4 regions of the Rhizobium sp. ERR 942 genome follow, and region 1 is predicted to be linked to each of the others. Evidence: predicted binding sites of a transcription regulator. Region 1 holds the regulator's gene; each other region holds the start of a gene.
The links. Region 1 encodes LexA, which represses DNA repair genes until DNA is damaged. Its sites were predicted from a motif close to TGTTCNNNNTGTGTTCNG; they were not measured.
Positions count from the first base shown of each region.

Region 2: the regulator LexA is predicted to act here: its motif matches at 1,544-1,561, upstream of FBZ97_RS04500 (UvrD-helicase domain-containing protein).
Region 3: the regulator LexA is predicted to act here: its motif matches at 2,151-2,168, upstream of dnaE (DNA polymerase III subunit alpha).
Region 4: the regulator LexA is predicted to act here: its motif matches at 3,023-3,040, upstream of FBZ97_RS21395 (helicase-related protein).

Region 1 covers NZ_VIUA01000003.1:769,807-774,011, forward strand. Annotated here, with positions in the region: gene FBZ97_RS16410 (ComEC/Rec2 family competence protein) at 1-2,096, shown strand, start outside; gene lexA (transcriptional repressor LexA) at 2,077-2,799, opposite strand; gene FBZ97_RS16420 (VOC family protein) at 3,218-4,105, shown strand; gene kdsA (3-deoxy-8-phosphooctulonate synthase) at 4,102-4,205, shown strand, end outside.
Region 2 covers NZ_VIUA01000001.1:921,716-925,920, forward strand. Annotated here, with positions in the region: gene FBZ97_RS04500 (UvrD-helicase domain-containing protein) at 1-1,491, opposite strand, end outside; gene FBZ97_RS04505 (efflux RND transporter periplasmic adaptor subunit) at 1,855-3,021, shown strand; gene FBZ97_RS04510 (efflux RND transporter permease subunit) at 3,021-4,205, shown strand, end outside.
Region 3 covers NZ_VIUA01000003.1:508,412-512,616, reverse strand. Annotated here, with positions in the region: gene dnaE (DNA polymerase III subunit alpha) at 1-1,914, opposite strand, end outside; gene FBZ97_RS15085 (hypothetical protein) at 2,270-2,857, shown strand; gene FBZ97_RS15080 (DUF5680 domain-containing protein) at 2,937-3,404, shown strand; gene FBZ97_RS15075 (ABC transporter ATP-binding protein) at 3,414-4,097, opposite strand; gene FBZ97_RS15070 (lipoprotein-releasing ABC transporter permease subunit) at 4,112-4,205, opposite strand, start outside.
Region 4 covers NZ_VIUA01000005.1:265,912-270,116, reverse strand. Annotated here, with positions in the region: gene FBZ97_RS21395 (helicase-related protein) at 1-2,781, opposite strand, end outside; gene FBZ97_RS21390 (DUF3309 family protein) at 4,047-4,202, shown strand.

The sequences.
Region 1 (4,205 bases):
TTGCAGGCATGCTCCTTTGCCTGGGCATGGCGCTGGCGCAATGCGAGAGCTGGCGGGTTTCTACCGTCATGCTCGATTCGGCCGTGACCACGACCGTGACCGGTCAGATCGAACGACGGGAATCCTATGACAATGGACGCTGGCGCTACGTCGTTCGCGTCGAGGCAACGGAAAAACCTTCCATTCGCCGCGCGCCGCAGCGGGTTACGATCTTCGTGCGCAAGCAGGCGGAGCCGTTCGATCTCGGTGATCGCATCCAGGGTAGGGCGCGGTTGACGCCGCCGGCCGGACCGGCCTTGCTTGGCCTCAACGATTTCGCCTTCAGTTCCTATTTCAATGGTATCGGTGCGAACGGCTTTGCCTACGGAACGCCGAAATTATTGTCTCCGGCCGGTGATAACGCCGCCGGTGCTCTGATGGATATGGCCGATATTTGGCTCGCCGGGTTGCGTAACAGCATAGGCGACAGGATCAGGCAAACCTTGCCGGGAGATACCGGCGCCTTTGCCGCGGCGCTTGTCACCGATGAGAGACGCGCAATCTCCAAGAATACGACGGAAGCGCTGAGAATTGCCGGCCTGACCCATATCATTGCAATTTCCGGTCTGAACATGGCGTTGTCGGCCGGCATTTTCTACATCGGCCTACGCTACTTGTTCAGCCTGTTTCCCGGCGTCGCGCAGGCCTGGCCGACCAAGAAGTTCGCAGCCCTCGGCGCGCTTCTCACCGTAACGGCCTATTATCTCATCTCCGGCTTCGGTGTATCCGCCGAGCGTGCCTTCATCATGATGGCGATCATGCTCGCGGCCGTGCTTTTTGATCGACCATCCATCAGTCTGCGCAACGTCGCACTTTCTGCCATTGTCATTCTCGTACTGTCGCCGTCGCAAGTGCTCGGCCCGAGCTTCCAGATGTCTTATGCCGCAACGCTGGCGCTGGTGTCGGGCTATTCGCTATGGAAGCGGCGGCGACATCGCGAAAACATTTTGCCGCGCGTCCGTCTATTAAGTCCGCTATTGTTCGTCATGCGCTTCTTCGCAGGCGTGACGTCGACCTCGTTCATCGGCGGCGCGTCGACGGCTATCTTCTCGATCGAGCATTTTCACCGGTTGGCGACATATGGGCTCGCCGCCAATCTCGCTGCTATGCCCATCGTCTCCTTTATCGTCATGCCATTCGGCATGGCGGCGATGCTGCTCATGCCGCTCGGTCTCGACGGGCCTTTCTGGAAAGTCACCGGAGAGGGACTGGAACTCGTTATCATGATCGCAAGAACCGTAGCTGGTTGGGGAGGTGACATTACCTTCGGTCGCCAGCCGACCTGGCTGATGCCCACATTCATTATCGGCTTCCTGATCATGAGCATATTGCGGACCCGGCTTCGCCATCTGGGCCTGCTATTATCGCTCTTGTCCATGGGCTTGGCGGCATTCGGATCTGGCGTACCGAAACCCGACCTGATGATCTCCGAAGATGGCGTTCTGGTCGCGTTGCGCCAGGACGATATACTCGCGACCAATCGTGAGAAACCGCAGGCCTTCATTTTCGAACAATGGCAAAAGGCACTGGTTGCGGCGGAACATCAGCCTCCGACCATGCTCTCGGCTGACAGCCGACTTCCACAAATCGGCAAGGCAGATCGTTATAAGCGATTGAACAGTGAAGAACAGAGGGCGGTCCGCACCGCAATGGAGGAGGCCTTGGACCGTACCATGCAGGGCAGTTTCGCCTGCCAGAAAGGAGCATGGTGCGCAGCCATCCTCGAAAACGGCGCGATACTGGTTACGATCGAGAACGCAGCCTATCTACCCTCAGCCTGCAATATGGCGAATATCGTCGTAACGCCAATCCGAATGCGGCTGAACCACTGCCGTTCCGGAGCGATGCTCATAACCGGTGCGACATTGCGCAAAACCGGCTCCATCGAAATGATACTTACCGCAGACAGGCCCATTATCTCAGCCGCATTCGAGAACCCGCAGCGTCCATGGACCAGGCATCGAACCTATGATTGGCGCACTGGCAAATTCGACGCGCCAATTGCGCCAGCGTCACCCGTCGTCGACAATTCACCGGTTAGTGATAGCGACGAATAAGGCCAACGAGCTTGCCCTGAACTTTGACGCGGTCCGGCCCGAAGATGCGGGTTTCATAGGCCGGGTTTGCGGCTTCCAGCGCGATGGAGGCACCCTTGCGGCGGAAGCGCTTCAGTGTCGCTTCTTCGTCGTCGACGAGTGCAACGACGATATCGCCGGGATTGGCCGTCGTCGAATTGCGGATGATGACGGTATCGCCGTCGAAAATTCCGGCATCGATCATCGAATCCCCTCGAACTTCAAGCGCATAATGTTCGCCGGATCCGAGCATGTCGGCGGGAACGGTAATGTCGTGCGTATTGTTCTGGATGGCCGAGATCGGAACACCGGCAGCGATGCGGCCCATCACGGGCACCGACGCCGAGCCATTGTGATCGTCATTTGCCACCTTCGACGGAGCGGGCGGGGCAACGGGCTGCGGCTTTCCGAGGCTGCCCTCGATAACGCTCGGAGAAAAGCCGCGGCGCTGCTGCAGGCTCGGATTATAGGCGTCGGGAAGCTTGATGACTTCGAGCGCTCTGGCCCGGTTCGGCAGCCGGCGGATAAAGCCCCGCTCCTCCAGTGCCGTAATCAGGCGATGAATACCGGATTTCGATGCCAGATCCAGTGCATCCTTCATCTCGTCGAAAGATGGCGGAACCCCGGATTCCTTCATGCGTTCGTGAATGAAGAGAAGCAGTTCCTGCTGCTTGCGCGTCAACATCGTCTTGGAACCCCAGAATCAAGAAAAGCTGTGAAACAAATCCAGAACGGACACTATATGTTCCATATGTGTTCCGCAAGTACTTAAATTTCGGTAAAGCCTTGTGAGGTCAGTTAAATAATTACCATTTGCGAATGGATCGGCTCCGAACATCGGCGCGCTGTGTCTCCGTTAACCTGCAGAAAAATAAGAGAAATGCCGCTCTACTCGCTTCCGAGACTTTGTCGTCAGCCCGTGCGCCGAGCATTTGGATGAACGTGCCGCGCGGCTGCATGAGCCAGCCATGGCAGAGAATCAGCAATCACGTTTGCGAGATTGCCTTCGATCCATGTCGTGTGCTCCGGGTGTTCCATGCTTCCATCTTGAATTGCGCGGGGGATGGGCGCAAATCTGCTTCGGCAAGCAAACAGGAGAAGCCATGATTTCGTCTCCGCATCCGCTGGATCATCTCGTGCTGCCGACCGTCGATATCGCTCTGGCACGCGAGCGCCTCGGCAAGCTCGGTTTTACAGTGGCTCCAGATGCGCGCCATCCCTTTGGCACGCAGAATGCTTGCGTCTTCCTTGCCGATAAAACCTATTTAGAGCCTCTGGGCGTGGCATCGATGGAGCAGTGCGAAAAGAGCATCTTGGATGGCAACGTTTTCGTTGCTCGTGACCAGGCTTATCGCTTCCGGGTCGGCGAAAATGGCTTTTCGGCCGTGGTATTCGGTACGGATGACGCGGTGGCGGATGACGAGCGCTTCAAAGCAGCTGCGATTTCGGCGGGGCAGATGCTGGATTTCTCCCGTCCCATGAAGATGCCGGATGGAACGGAAACCACGGCCGGTTTTCGTCTTGCCTTCGCCGCCGATCTGCGCGCGCCGGATTTTCTCGCTTTCTGCTGTCAGCGCATCAATCCGCTGCCGGCTGACCGCAGTGTGCTCGAGCGTCACGAAAACGGCGTGACTGGTATCGCGCGGGTAGCGCTTTGCGCGCCGAAGCCGGCGGCCTATCGCGGCTTCTTCGAGGAGCTTGTCGGTGGCCCGCGCATTATGGAGCATTCCTTTGGCCTGACGATCAAGGCCGCCAATGCCGATCTGGAGATTTTGACGCCGGAAGGAATGGAGGCATTCTATGATCTACCTGTTCGCACGAATGATCCGGGGCTCAGAGCACGTGCAATCCTTTTCAAAACGCGCGATCTTTCCGTGACATCGTCGCATTTCACTGCTAACGGCGTCACCTATACGCGTAAGAACAATCGTCTATTGGCGAGGTTGGCACCCGGTCAGGGCGCATTGTTCGCCTTTGAGGAGATAATATGAGCACGAATTCGGAAGTCACCGTCGGCGAGGGTGCCTCCAAGGTCCTCTTTTCCAATACTGCAAAGCTGTCGCTGATTGCCGGCCCCTGCCAGATGGAAAG
Region 2 (4,205 bases), on a different contig from region 1:
GATGTCGGCCGCTGCCGCCAGCATCGGGATATCGCGCACGCGGGCGTAATCATGCAGCGCACGGACAGTGGTGTCGCCGAGACCGCGTTTTGGCGTATTGATGATGCGTTCGAAGGCGAGATCGTCGGCCGGCTGGCAGACGAGGCGGAAATAGGCCATGGCATCGCGGATTTCGAGGCGCTCGTAGAAGCGCGGGCCACCAACGACGCGATAGTTCAGGCCGAGCGTGACAAAGCGGTCTTCGAACTCGCGCATCTGGAAGGAGGCGCGCACGAGGATGGCGATGTCGTTGAGATTGTGCTTGTTGCGCTGCAGCTGCTCGATCTCTTCGCCGATGGCGCGCGCTTCTTCCTCGGAATCCCAGGAAGCGTGCACCTGCACCTTGATGTCGTCCGGATCGGAGCGGTCGGTGAACAGCGTCTTGCCGAGTCGGCCCTCATTATGGGCGATCAGATGCGCGGCGGCGCCGAGAATATGCTCTGTGGAGCGATAGTTGCGCTCGAGCTTGATGACCTTGGCGCCCGGAAAATCCTTCTCGAAGCGCAGGATATTGTCCACTTCCGCGCCGCGCCAGCCATAGATCGACTGGTCGTCGTCGCCGACGCAGCAGACATTCTGCGACTCGCCTTTCTGCCGCTGCGCCAGCAGGCGCAGCCACATATATTGCGCCGTGTTGGTGTCCTGATACTCATCAACCAGGATGTAGCGGAAGCGCTGGTGATAATCCTTGAGGATATCAGGATTCTGCCGGAACATATTGATCGGATGCAGCAAAAGGTCGCCGAAGTCGCAGGCGTTCAGCGTCTTCAGGCGGTTCTGGTAGGCGGCATAGAGTTCGCGGCCCTTGCCGTTGGCAAAGGCGCGGGCGTCACCTTCCGGAATATCGGTGGGGCTCAGGCCCTTGTTCTTCCATGTGTCGATCATGCCGGCAAACTGCTTGGCCGGCCAGCGCTTGTCGTCGAGCCCTTCGGCCTGGATCAGTTGCTTGATCAGGCGGACGACATCGTCGGTATCGAGAATGGTGAAGCTGGAGGTGAGGCCGACCAGTTCGGCATGGCGGCGCAACAGCTTGACACCGATGGAGTGGAAGGTGCCGAGCCATGGCATGCCTTCGACTGCGCCGCCGACCAGCAGCGCGATACGTTCCTTCATCTCGCGAGCCGCCTTGTTGGTGAAGGTGACGGCGAGGATCTGGCTGGGGAAGGCGCGGTTGGTGGACAGGATATGAGCGATGCGAGTGGTCAATACCCGTGTCTTGCCGGTGCCGGCGCCGGCAAGCACCAGCACGGGGCCGTCGAGCGTTTCCACGGCTTCCGCCTGTTCGGTATTGAGGCCTGAGAGATAATCGGGCCGGCGGCCGCTGTCGCGTGCTGCCATGGCGCGGGCCGCAATGCCGCCGCCAATGCTGCCGGCAGCCGGCGCGGAACGGCGCGGCGCCACGTGCTCCGGCTCCTCGTCAAAGAAGGGAATATCGTCATGTCCAATGGTCATGCCGCCCAATGTAATGATTCTACCCCGAAAGGCAAAAGAAACGGGCCGAAACTAGAACAAAAAGTGCACATTCACAGGGCATAAGACTCGATCGACGGCTGTTTTCATGTGGAAACGGGTCGGCCCATTCACCGGGTAAAACGTCTCGTTGTCCGCACCAAGATTACAACTTTGTCATAATCTGTGGCGAAACTTGCGGCATATGCTCAAAAACACGATATTGCAGCAAATCGGGCACAATCTTGCTTTATAGAGCCGTCCGAGCCGAAATTGGCCCCCGGTTAAGTGCGCTGGGTAGATGAGGGGTCACAAAAACCAACGACGCGATTTCATCGCCTCTGACACAACGAGCCGGAGACGTGCATGACCGCCTGGAAGCAGCTTTCCTTGTCTTTTTTCTTGCTGGCAGCCGGCATCGCCGCTGTCGTGGCCTTCATGCCCAGCGCGGCGGGCCTGCTGCAGAAGGTCGGCGTTCCCGAGACTGTCGTGGCCTGGATTGCTCCGCGCGATGGCGCGGCGGACGGAAAGTCGGAGACGCAGGCAAGCTCCGGTGGACGGCGCGGTCAGAACATACCGCTTGTCGTCACCGAGCCTGTGGTCAGCGGTGTTGTTAACGATCGCCTGAGCGCGATCGGTACCGGCGACGCCATCCGTTCGGTCGTCGTCATGCCGCAAGCGGCGGGTACGATCCGGGAAATTCTCATCAAGTCAGGCGACAGGGTGAAGCAGGGGCAGGTGCTGGCGCGTCTCGACGACGATGAGCAGATCATCGCTCGCGGCCAGGCGGAAGTGGCGCTGAAGAGCGCTGTCGAAAAATCCCAGCTCTACCGCAATATCAAATCCACAGTCTCGCGTATGGATGTTTTCGATGCCGAGATCGTGGAGCAGGGCGCAAAGCTGGCGCTGCAATCGGCCGAGCTGGCGCTGAAGCGCCGCGATGTGGTCGCACCGATCGACGGGATTGTCGGTATCGTGCCTGTGGTCGTCGGCGACAATGTGACGACAACGACCAATATCGTGATGCTGGACGACCGCTCGGAAATCCTGGTGGATTACTGGGTGCCGGAGCGCTTCGCCAACACCGTCAAGGTCGACCAGCCGGTGGAAGCGACGTCGGTGGCATTGCCGGGGCGCGTATTTTCGGGCGTTGTCGAGGCAGTCGACAATCGTGTTGACGGCGCGAGCCGGACGCTGCGCGTGCGCGCCCGCATCGATAACGCCTCCGATGTTCTGCGCGCCGGCATGTCCTTCAATGTCGGCATGCACTTTGCCGGCGAATCCTATCCCTCCGTCGATCCGCTCGCCGTCCAATGGGATGGGGCGGGTGCGCATGTCTGGCGCGTCGTTGACGGTAAGTCCTCGAAGGTGCGCGTCAGCGTCGTGCAGCGCAATCCGGATGCGGTGCTGGTCCGTGGCGATCTCCGCAATGGCGATCTCATCGTCATCGAAGGATTGCAGCGCGTGACCGAAGGTGGCGAGGTTCGCTTTGCCCGCGATGTCGCCCAGGCCAAGGAGGTCATCACCCAATGATGACCGATGGCAACGATGTGGCGGATGCCGGCTCGGCAGCGGCCAAGCAATCCTTTACCGCGCTCTTCGTGCGCCGGCCGATCCTGGCGCTGGTCTTCAACACGCTGATGGTCGTCGCCGGTCTTGCCGCCTATTTCGGCGTCGAAGTGCGAGAACTACCCGATGTCGACCGTCCGGTCGTGACCGTCAGGACGGTATTCGATGGCGCATCGCCGCAGACGGTGGATCAGGAGCTGACGAAGATCATCGAAGGGGCGGTTGCCCGCGTCAGCGGCCTGAAGTCGGTTTCCTCCAGTTCCTCCTTCGGTCAGAGCCGGGTAACGCTCGAATTTTCCGACGCGACCGATCTTTCGGTTGCCGCCAATGATGTCCGCGACGCCATCGGTCGCATCACCGAACAATTGCCCGATCAGGCGGATGCGCCTCAGATCGTCAAGGCGGATTCGGATTCGCAGCCGATCATGCGGCTTGCCGTCACCTCGACCACGTTGACGATGGATGACCTGACACAGCTCGTCGACAAGGAGATCACCGACCGGCTGGCTTCGGTCGAGGGCGTCGCCGATGTCGAGCTTTACGGCGATCAGGAGAAGATCTTCCGCATCGATGTCGATCAGGCCGCCCTTGCGAGCCGAGGTCTCACCATCGGCGACCTGACGACGGCGCTTGCGACCGCAGCACTCGATGTACCGGCCGGATCGCTGAAGAGTGCGCGGCAGGATATCGTCGTGCGCGCCACGGCGGCACTACAGACGCCGGAGGATTTCTCCCGGCTGATCATCAAGAACCGCGTGCGGCTTTCCGATGTCGCCACCGTGACGCTCGGACCGAGGGACGGCACGACCGCGCTGCGTTCGAACGGCGTGCAGGGCGTTGGTCTCGGCATCATCCGTCAGGCGCAGTCGAATACCTTGAATATTTCCGAAGGCGTGAAGGCCGTCGTCGCGCAGCTGTCTAAATCGCTGCCCGAGGGTACGCGCATCGTCGTCACCAGCGACGATGCCCTGTTCATTCAGGGAGCGATCCACGAGGTCGTGCTGGCGCTCGTCCTGTCGGCGTTGATCGTCACCGCAGTCATCTATCTCTTCCTGCGCGACTGGCGGGCGACGCTGATACCGGTCGTCACCATGCCGGTGGCGCTGATCGGCACGCTTGCCGCGCTCTACATGGTCGGTTTCTCGGTC
Region 3 (4,205 bases), 260 kb from region 1:
CGCACTTTCCACCTGGAACACGCCGACCGTCTCGCCGCGCGAGAGCATCTCATAGCTCGGTTTGTCGTCGAGCGGTATGCTGGCAAGATCGATCGAGATGCCGCGCTTGGCAACGAAATCGACGGCCGTCTTGAGGACAGTCAGCGTCTTCAAGCCGAGGAAGTCGAACTTCACCAGACCGGCCTGCTCCACCCATTTCATGTTGAACTGGGTGACCGGCATGTCGGAGCGCGGATCGCGATACATCGGCACGAGCTTCGACAGCGGACGATCGCCGATCACGATACCGGCGGCGTGCGTCGAGGCGTGGCGATAGAGGCCTTCGATCTTCTGGGCGATGTCGAGAAGTCGGGCGACGACCGGCTCCTTGTCCGCCTCTTCCTGCAGACGCGGCTCCTCCTCGATCGCCTTGCTCAGCGGCGTCGGATTGGCGGGATTGTTCGGCACCAGCTTGCAGATCTTGTCGACCTGGCCATAGGGCATTTCGAGCACGCGACCGACGTCGCGCAAGGCTGCGCGCGCCTGCAGCGAACCGAAGGTGATGATCTGCGCCACCTGCTCGCGGCCGTATTTGGCCTGCACGTAACGGATCACCTCTTCGCGCCGGTCCTGGCAGAAGTCGATATCGAAGTCCGGCATGGAGACGCGTTCCGGATTGAGAAAGCGCTCGAACAGCAGCGAGAAGCGCAGCGGATCGACGTCGGTGATGGTCAGAGCGTAGGCGACCAGCGAGCCCGCACCGGAACCGCGGCCCGGGCCGACGGGGATATCGTGGCGCTTGGCCCACTTGATGAAGTCCGCGACGATCAGGAAGTAGCCGGGAAACTTCATGCGCTCGATAACGCTGAGTTCGAATTCCAGCCGCTCGCGATAATCCTTTTCCGCATAGCCGGGTGCCATGCCGAGCGAGGCGAGACGCTGGTCGAGACCCTCAATCGCCTGAGCGCGCAGCTCGGCGGCCTCGGCGCGTTCCGCCTCCTCCGCATCATCCGTGGCGCCGGTGAAGCGCGGCAGGATCGGCTTGCGGGTCTTCAGGATGAAGGAGCAGCGGCGAGCGATCTCGACCGTGTTCTCCAGCGCTTCGGGCAGATTGGCGAAGAGTTTCGCCATGTCGGCACGGCTCTTGAGATAATGATCCGGCGTCAGGCGGAACCGCGTATCGTCCGAGACAATGGCATTGTGGGCCACCGCCATCAAAGCGTCATGCGCATCATAATCATCCCGCGTCGGGAAAAATGCTTCGTTGGTGGCAACGAGCGGGATGTCATGCTCATAAGCAAGCTTGATCATCTTCTGCTCGTGACGACGATCATAGGTGCCATGGCGCTGCAATTCGACATAAAGCCTGTCGCCGAACAGCTGCTTCAGCCTCAACAACCGAGAGAGCGCCTGGGCGGCGTGCCCTTCTTTCAACGCCATATCGACGGGACCGGTGAGCGAACCGGTGAGTGCAATCATTCCTTCCGTGCCGATTTCATCCAGCCATGATGCTGCAATGTGAACGGCGCTGTTGCCCTCGCCGCCGAGATAAGCGCGGCTGACGAGATCAACGAGGCGCTCATATCCCCGCTCGGTTGCGGCAAGCAGAACGATGGATGGCAGCTTCGCCAGAGCCTGCTGCGGCCCGCGCTTCTCGCCCTCGCCGCCATCCTCCATATCGATCGACAGCTGACAGCCGATGATCGGCTGCAGCCCCTCATCCATCGCCTTTTGCGAGAATTCCAGGGCAACGAACAGATTGTTGGTATCGGTGATGGCAATAGCCGGCTGACTGTCCCCGGCAGCCTTGGCCAATATCTTCTTGAGCGGCAATGCGCCCTCTAGCAGAGAATAGGCGGAATGAACCCTGAGGTGCACGAATTCCGGCATTTCGCCGACCGGCGCTGCCGCGCCGTTGCCACCTGCATCCGCCATTTCATACCCTTCCGCACACCTGAATGAATCAGCGGCATTTTCGGCATTGCGGACCGTAAAGTCCAGAAGTTGCTCCCATCAAATATGGGAACAGCATGTGCAAATGGGGGACAAAACTTACATCGCCATCATGATGAGGGAAAAGCTGGCAACGAACATGACGATGGAAGTGAATGCTGCAACGTCTCGAATAATGTCGGTCATTTAGGCGCTCCTTACTCGTTATGTTTCTTTTTTGTTCCATTTTTGTTCGAGAGTCAATAGACGCATCAGGAAATTTCATTGGACGGTTTTCTGCCCTCAGATGGACGCCGGCACAACCGAGCGTTATGCAAGGGCAAACATGGAGATCACGATGAAATCACTTGCCTGCGCTCTCGCCATTCTTTTGACCGCAACTGCGGCTCAAGCAGAAAATACATCTGCACCCGAGCGCATCGTCGACGCCGCGATCGGCGACTGGAACAAGGACGGGAAACCGGACCTTGCCATTCTGGTAGCTCCCCCGGCGGACAAGCAGGCCGAAACCTCCATCGGCATCTACATCTATCTGCGTGACAACGAGCATTCCCTATTGCAATTGGCAGCAAGCGCTCCTGACAAGATCTGGGGTAGAGCCAGCGGTGTTTACGGCCAGGAACCTTCGATCGCCGCGCTGCCGAACGGTTCGATCGCAATCACCTCGCAGAACGATGCAATCGGCCGCGATCGTTGGCATCAAACGCTAACACTTGCCTATCGCAACAACGGTTTCGTGGTGGCCGGCTACACTTACGATGCCCGCGATACGCTCGAACCGGATAATAGCCAGACCTGCGACTACAATGTATTGACCGGTAAGGTGACGAAAGACAGCAAGACGCTGAAGACCGATGCCAAGACCATCAACATTCAGGATTGGCAGGATGAGATCGGGGAGAAGGCCTGCGGGCTCGGCCATTAACAACGCATGTTCACTTTTTGTTCTTTACACTTCTTCGGATCCATGGCATTGTGCCTGCTCACCAAAATTGGAGAGGGTCATGCCGGATCTTGCCGAGCTGAACGATTTTATTGTCGCCGCCAAAGCCGAGACCTATGTTGGTGACGGCGAGCGGCTGCCGTCCTGCCGAAGCGGCTCGCATGACATCGGTTATGCGAGCGGCCGCTGGCGCTATCTCGACAGCTATTTCGGCGGCACGGATTTCGCGGGGCAGGAACTCGTCTGGCACGACGACAAGCCGGTCTGGGCCATGAACTATTTCGGCCATATCGTCGAGCCCGATCTGATCGACGGAACGCGAGCCGGCATGGTTATCAAGGCTGCACTCCTGCGCCTCTATCAGGATGAAAAACGTTTTCTAGGCGGCTTCGAATTCGAACATGTCTATGGCCGCTATATCGACCGCAGCACCGGATCGTGCGACCACTTTATCGGGCACGAAGCCATTATGGTGAATGAGCACAAGGCCTATGAGCTGGATTATCGCGGTGGCCTGATCGTTCCGTGACGGGAGCGATCAAACCTCGACCACCTTGCCTTCACTCAGCGTGACACGGCGATCCATGCGGGCTGCGAGCTCGTGATTGTGGGTGGCAATCAACGCCGCGAGACCCGACTGACGCACCAGTGCTTCCAGCGCATCGAAGACATAATGCGCCGTTGCCGGGTCGAGGTTGCCGGTGGGCTCATCCGCCAGCAGCACCAGCGGCGCATTGGCGACAGCACGGGCGATCGCGACGCGCTGCTGCTCGCCGCCGGAGAGCTCGGCGGGGCGGTGATCGCCACGATGGCCAATGCGCATGTAATCGAGAAGCTGAGAAGCGCGCTCGCTCGCATCTTTACGCGAAAGCCCGGAAATAAGCTGCGGCATCATGATATTCTCAAGAGCCGAGAACTCGGGCAGCAGGTGATGGAACTGATAGACGAAGCCGATTTCGCTGCGACGCACGGCTGTACGCCTATCGTCAGACAAGCCTTCGCAGGCCTGACCATTGACGAGCACTTCGCCGCCATCCGGATGCTCAAGCAGCCCGGCCACATGCAGAAGCGTCGATTTACCCGTGCCTGACGGCGCAACAAGCGCGACGATCTCGCCGCTGCGCAAAGTGAAATCGGCGCCTTTCAGGATCGACAGCCGCGTCTCGCCCTGCCCGTAGTGACGCTCCACGCCAGAGAGCTGGAGAACGACGTTGCGTTTCATCAAATGGAATATCCTTATTCGTAGCGTAGCGCTTGCACCGGATCGAGCCGCGATGCGCGCCAAGCCGGAAAGATGGTGGCAAGGAAGGACAGAGTGAGCGCCATCACG
Region 4 (4,205 bases), on a different contig from region 1:
ACGATCGCCATGGCCACGGCCACCCTGGCGCTGCTGATGGTCATTGCGACCACCCAGACGCCAGAGCAGAACCGGCTTGGTCTCTGCCGCTTCCGCGGCAACGGCACCAGCTTCGGTAGCCTCGGCGGCCTCAATCGCTACGGAAACCGGTTCAGCCGACGCATCCGCAGCCGGAGCTGCTTCCTGGGTAACAGCTTCCGTTTCCTTAGCCGGCTCTTCGGTCGCAGCGTCGGCATCATCATGATCGGCCTTCTCGGCTGCGGCTTCTTCAGCTGGTGCGGCGGGCGTTGCAGCCGCATCTTGCTGAGCGAGGAAGGCCGCAGCCTCCTCCGCCCTCACCGAATCGGCGCGATAACCGAGACCCTTGAGAATTTCCTCCATGTCCTCAAGCGTCGCACCGAGAATGGAGAGCATCGCGGTCGTCGTCGTGAAGCGACGGCCGTCATAGGCGCCGTCGGGGCGCGAAGCCTGGCCAGGCTTCCACTGCAGGAGCGGACGAATGAGGTCCGCCAAGCGCTCCAGAATGTCGATACGCACCGCGCGCTTGCCGAGGAACCGGAAGCCTGCAAGCTTGTAGAATGTGCGCTCATATCCAGGATCGGTAACGACCGAGGTACGGCCGGCAGCTAGAACCGGAATCAGATCGCCATAGCCGGGCTTGTCCAGGCCGTCATTCTTCAGTGCCCAGAGCAGCGTAATGAGCTCGGCCGGAGCGGGTTTCAGAAGGGCGGGCACGAAAATATGGTAGGCGCCAAAGCGAACGCCGTAGCGGCGCATCGAGGCACGCCCGTCCTGATCCAGCGACTTCACTTCTTCCGTAACGTCGCGGCGGAACAGAACGCCGAGATTCTCCACCAGCTGGAAGGCCAGTCCCTTGGCAAGGCCCTGCAGATCTTCGGCGCGCTGGAGATCGTCCAGCGGCTTCAGGACGGTGCTGATGTGGTGATTCACGAAACGTTCAATACGAGCGGCGACATGATCGCGCGCATTGCCGGTCAGCTGCTCGTCGGCGAGCAGGATGACGCGCGGACGCATGACATGATCGCTGCCTGACAGGCGCGCGACGGGATCGCCGAGCCAGCGCACGAGGCCATCGGCACTGATCGCGAGATCGCCGTTGCCGGCCGCATGCAGACGTGCGGCACGTGCCTCGAATTCCAGCGCCAGCGCCTTTTGCGAGGCCGTCTGGACGGCCTTGGCATCAGGCCCTTCGGTCCCTGCGATAGGCGTGAACCGGAATCCGGTCAACTGTCCCACATGATGTCCCTCAACGAAGACATCTCCATTCACACTGATTTCAGCTTCCAGCATCGCATTCTCTCTCAGGCGCTTCATGAGCACAGATGTCCTGCGATCAACAAAGCGTTTCGTCAACCTCTCATGTAACGCGTCGGACAATCGATCTTCGATTTCCCGCGTCTTTTCTTGCCAGTGTGTCGGATCGGCAAGCCAGCCAGGCCGGTTCGACACATAGGTCCAAGTCCTTATCTGCGCGATTCGCGCCGAAAGCGTGTCGATCTCGCCGTCCGTCCGATCGGCGCGATGCACCTGTTCGGCCAGAAAATCCTCTTTCACCGTGCCATAGCGCACGAGATCGGAAAAGAGGGCGGCAATGAGATCGGCGTGCTGGGCAGGCGTGATGCGCCGATAGTCGGGAAGCGCACAGGCCTCCCACAATTTCTCAACCCGAGCCGGGTTGCTGGCAAGATCGACTATCTCCAGATCGCGTGACAGATATTCCAACGCCTGCTGGTCTACCGCAGGCAGCGCCCGCGTCAAGCCCTGCACGCGAGGCGCGTCTTCCAAACTTGCACGCAACGCCGCGATCGAAGCGAAATCCAGATCCTTGCTGCGCCATTGCAGCACCTTGACCATATCGAATTCGTGTCCCTCGATCCGGCGCACCAGCTCGTCATCGAACGGGTCCACCTGCCCCGTCACCCCGAAAGTGCCATCCTTAAGGTGACGGCCGGCACGACCTGCGATCTGGCCAAGCTCGGCCGGATTGAGGTTGCGGAACTGATAGCCGTCGAACTTGCGGTCCTGGGCGAAGGCGACATGATCGACATCGAGGTTGAGCCCCATGCCGATCGCATCTGTCGCAACCAGATATTCGACATCACCTTCCTGATAGAGGGCCACCTGCGCATTGCGGGTACGTGGACTGAGCGCCCCGAGAACGACGGCCGCGCCACCGCGCTGGCGGCGGATAAGCTCGGCGATCGCATAGACCTCGTCGGCGGAAAAGGCGACGATCGCCGTGCGCTGCGGCAGGCGCGTGATCTTCTTCTGCCCGGCGTAGAAGAGATGCGACAGCCTGGGCCGTTCGAGAACCGTAATTCCTGGCAGAAGCTGTTCGAGAATCGGCCGCATGGTGCCGGCACCAAGCAGCAGGGTTTCATCGCGGCCGCGCAGATGCAGGATACGGTCGGTGAAGATATGCCCGCGCTCTAGGTCACCGGCAAGCTGCACCTCGTCAATGGCGACGAAGGAAGCGCGCGTCTCGCGCGGCATGGCCTCGACGGTGCAGACCGAATAGCGCGCATTGGGTGGCGATATTTTTTCCTCGCCGGTCACGAGCGCGACATTGTGTGCCCCGACCTTTTCGACGACGCGCGTATAGACCTCGCGGGCAAGCAGCCGCAGCGGCAGGCCGATCACGCCGCTGCCGTGTGCCACCATGCGCTCGATAGCATAATGGGTTTTGCCGGTATTGGTTGGTCCGAGCACCGCGGTTACGCCGCGTCCGCTCAGGATCATGGGCTGCGAAGTCTGAGTCATAGGTCCGTGCATGGGCGAGAAACTACCGTCTTCCGATCAGCATGTTCCTCCTGGAGGAAACGAACAGATGACGACCATATGTGACAAAGGCAAGACCCGAATGAAAAAACAGATACGACAACAACCGATTTCATATTTGATCGCCTCAACCATAAGCTACATTTCGGCTGCATCCCATGCGAGTCCCGGCGATTCCGGAACAGCTTGAGAACGAATCGGAGACGAATCGCTGACTCCACTGCGTTCCTTATTTGTTCACGACTACATATGGATTTCAATGAAAAGATTCACACCAAATGCTGAATCTTGTTTACGCAACTTTTCCAGCGCAAAAGGAGTCAAGCGGAGAATGCCCAGCCAGCGAAATTTCCGATCGCATTATGGTTAATGGTCTGTAAATAATGAAGTTTCGCGTGAATCAAAGGATCGCGTTAACATCCGGGCCAAAGCCGGAACGAATCGGAGACGAATCGCAGATTCCAGGCGGTTCCGTTTCTGTTCTCCACAATATTTAGTGTTTCCCGGCCGCGGACATACCGGACTCTGAATGGTTGAGACCCGAATTCCGGCCGAATCTGCGATTGTGATTAACCTTTTAACGAGCGCAGCTATAACGAATCAGCAAATACACGCAATAGCTGCAGCCATTAACACATCGATCAAAGCCGGAACGAATCGGTGACGAATCGCGGATAGAGGCAGGTATCGTATTCGTTCACGGCTACATATTGTATTTCGTCGGAACAGCATCGCGAAATAGCACTGCCATGAATAGACGAGCCTCCCACAAACCTGCAGCAAATTAACCAATCGGCCGGCGAAAGCACCATCTATGCGGTTCACCTGGGCTCCACTTCGCCCTTCCGGCACCTTGATGGCGTACCTGGAGGAGGCTCGCGGTTAGCCCAAGTCCAAATAGAGAACGAATCGCCGACGAATCACAGACATCGGGCCTTTCCCGTTTCGTTCACCACAAGCCATTGTATTTTAATCATATTTTAACCATACAAACGGATCTCCCATCGCTCCGGCGACGGCGATATGACGTTGCCGCACTAACGTTTCCCTAAGGCCCAGGCTCCCGCCTACTCGCATTTTTATTTCTTAGCCGGAACAATTATCGAGCACGCAAGTTTATCTGCACAGAATTGCGGAACTCAGCCTGTTCCTGGATACGGATTTGAGCTGAAGCGCTGGAAGGATAACGTCGGATCGGAAGCGATATTGGCGGGACATTCAAGCGATCGACATGGAGGAGACACATCATGCTTGGTACGGTATTGCTTGTGATACTGATTCTGCTGCTGATCGGCGCACTACCCAGCTGGGGTTACAGCCGGGCGTGGGGGTATGGCCCATCGGGTGGTCTCGGGCTTGTTCTCGTCATTGTCCTTATTCTGTTATTGATGGGACGGATTTGATCC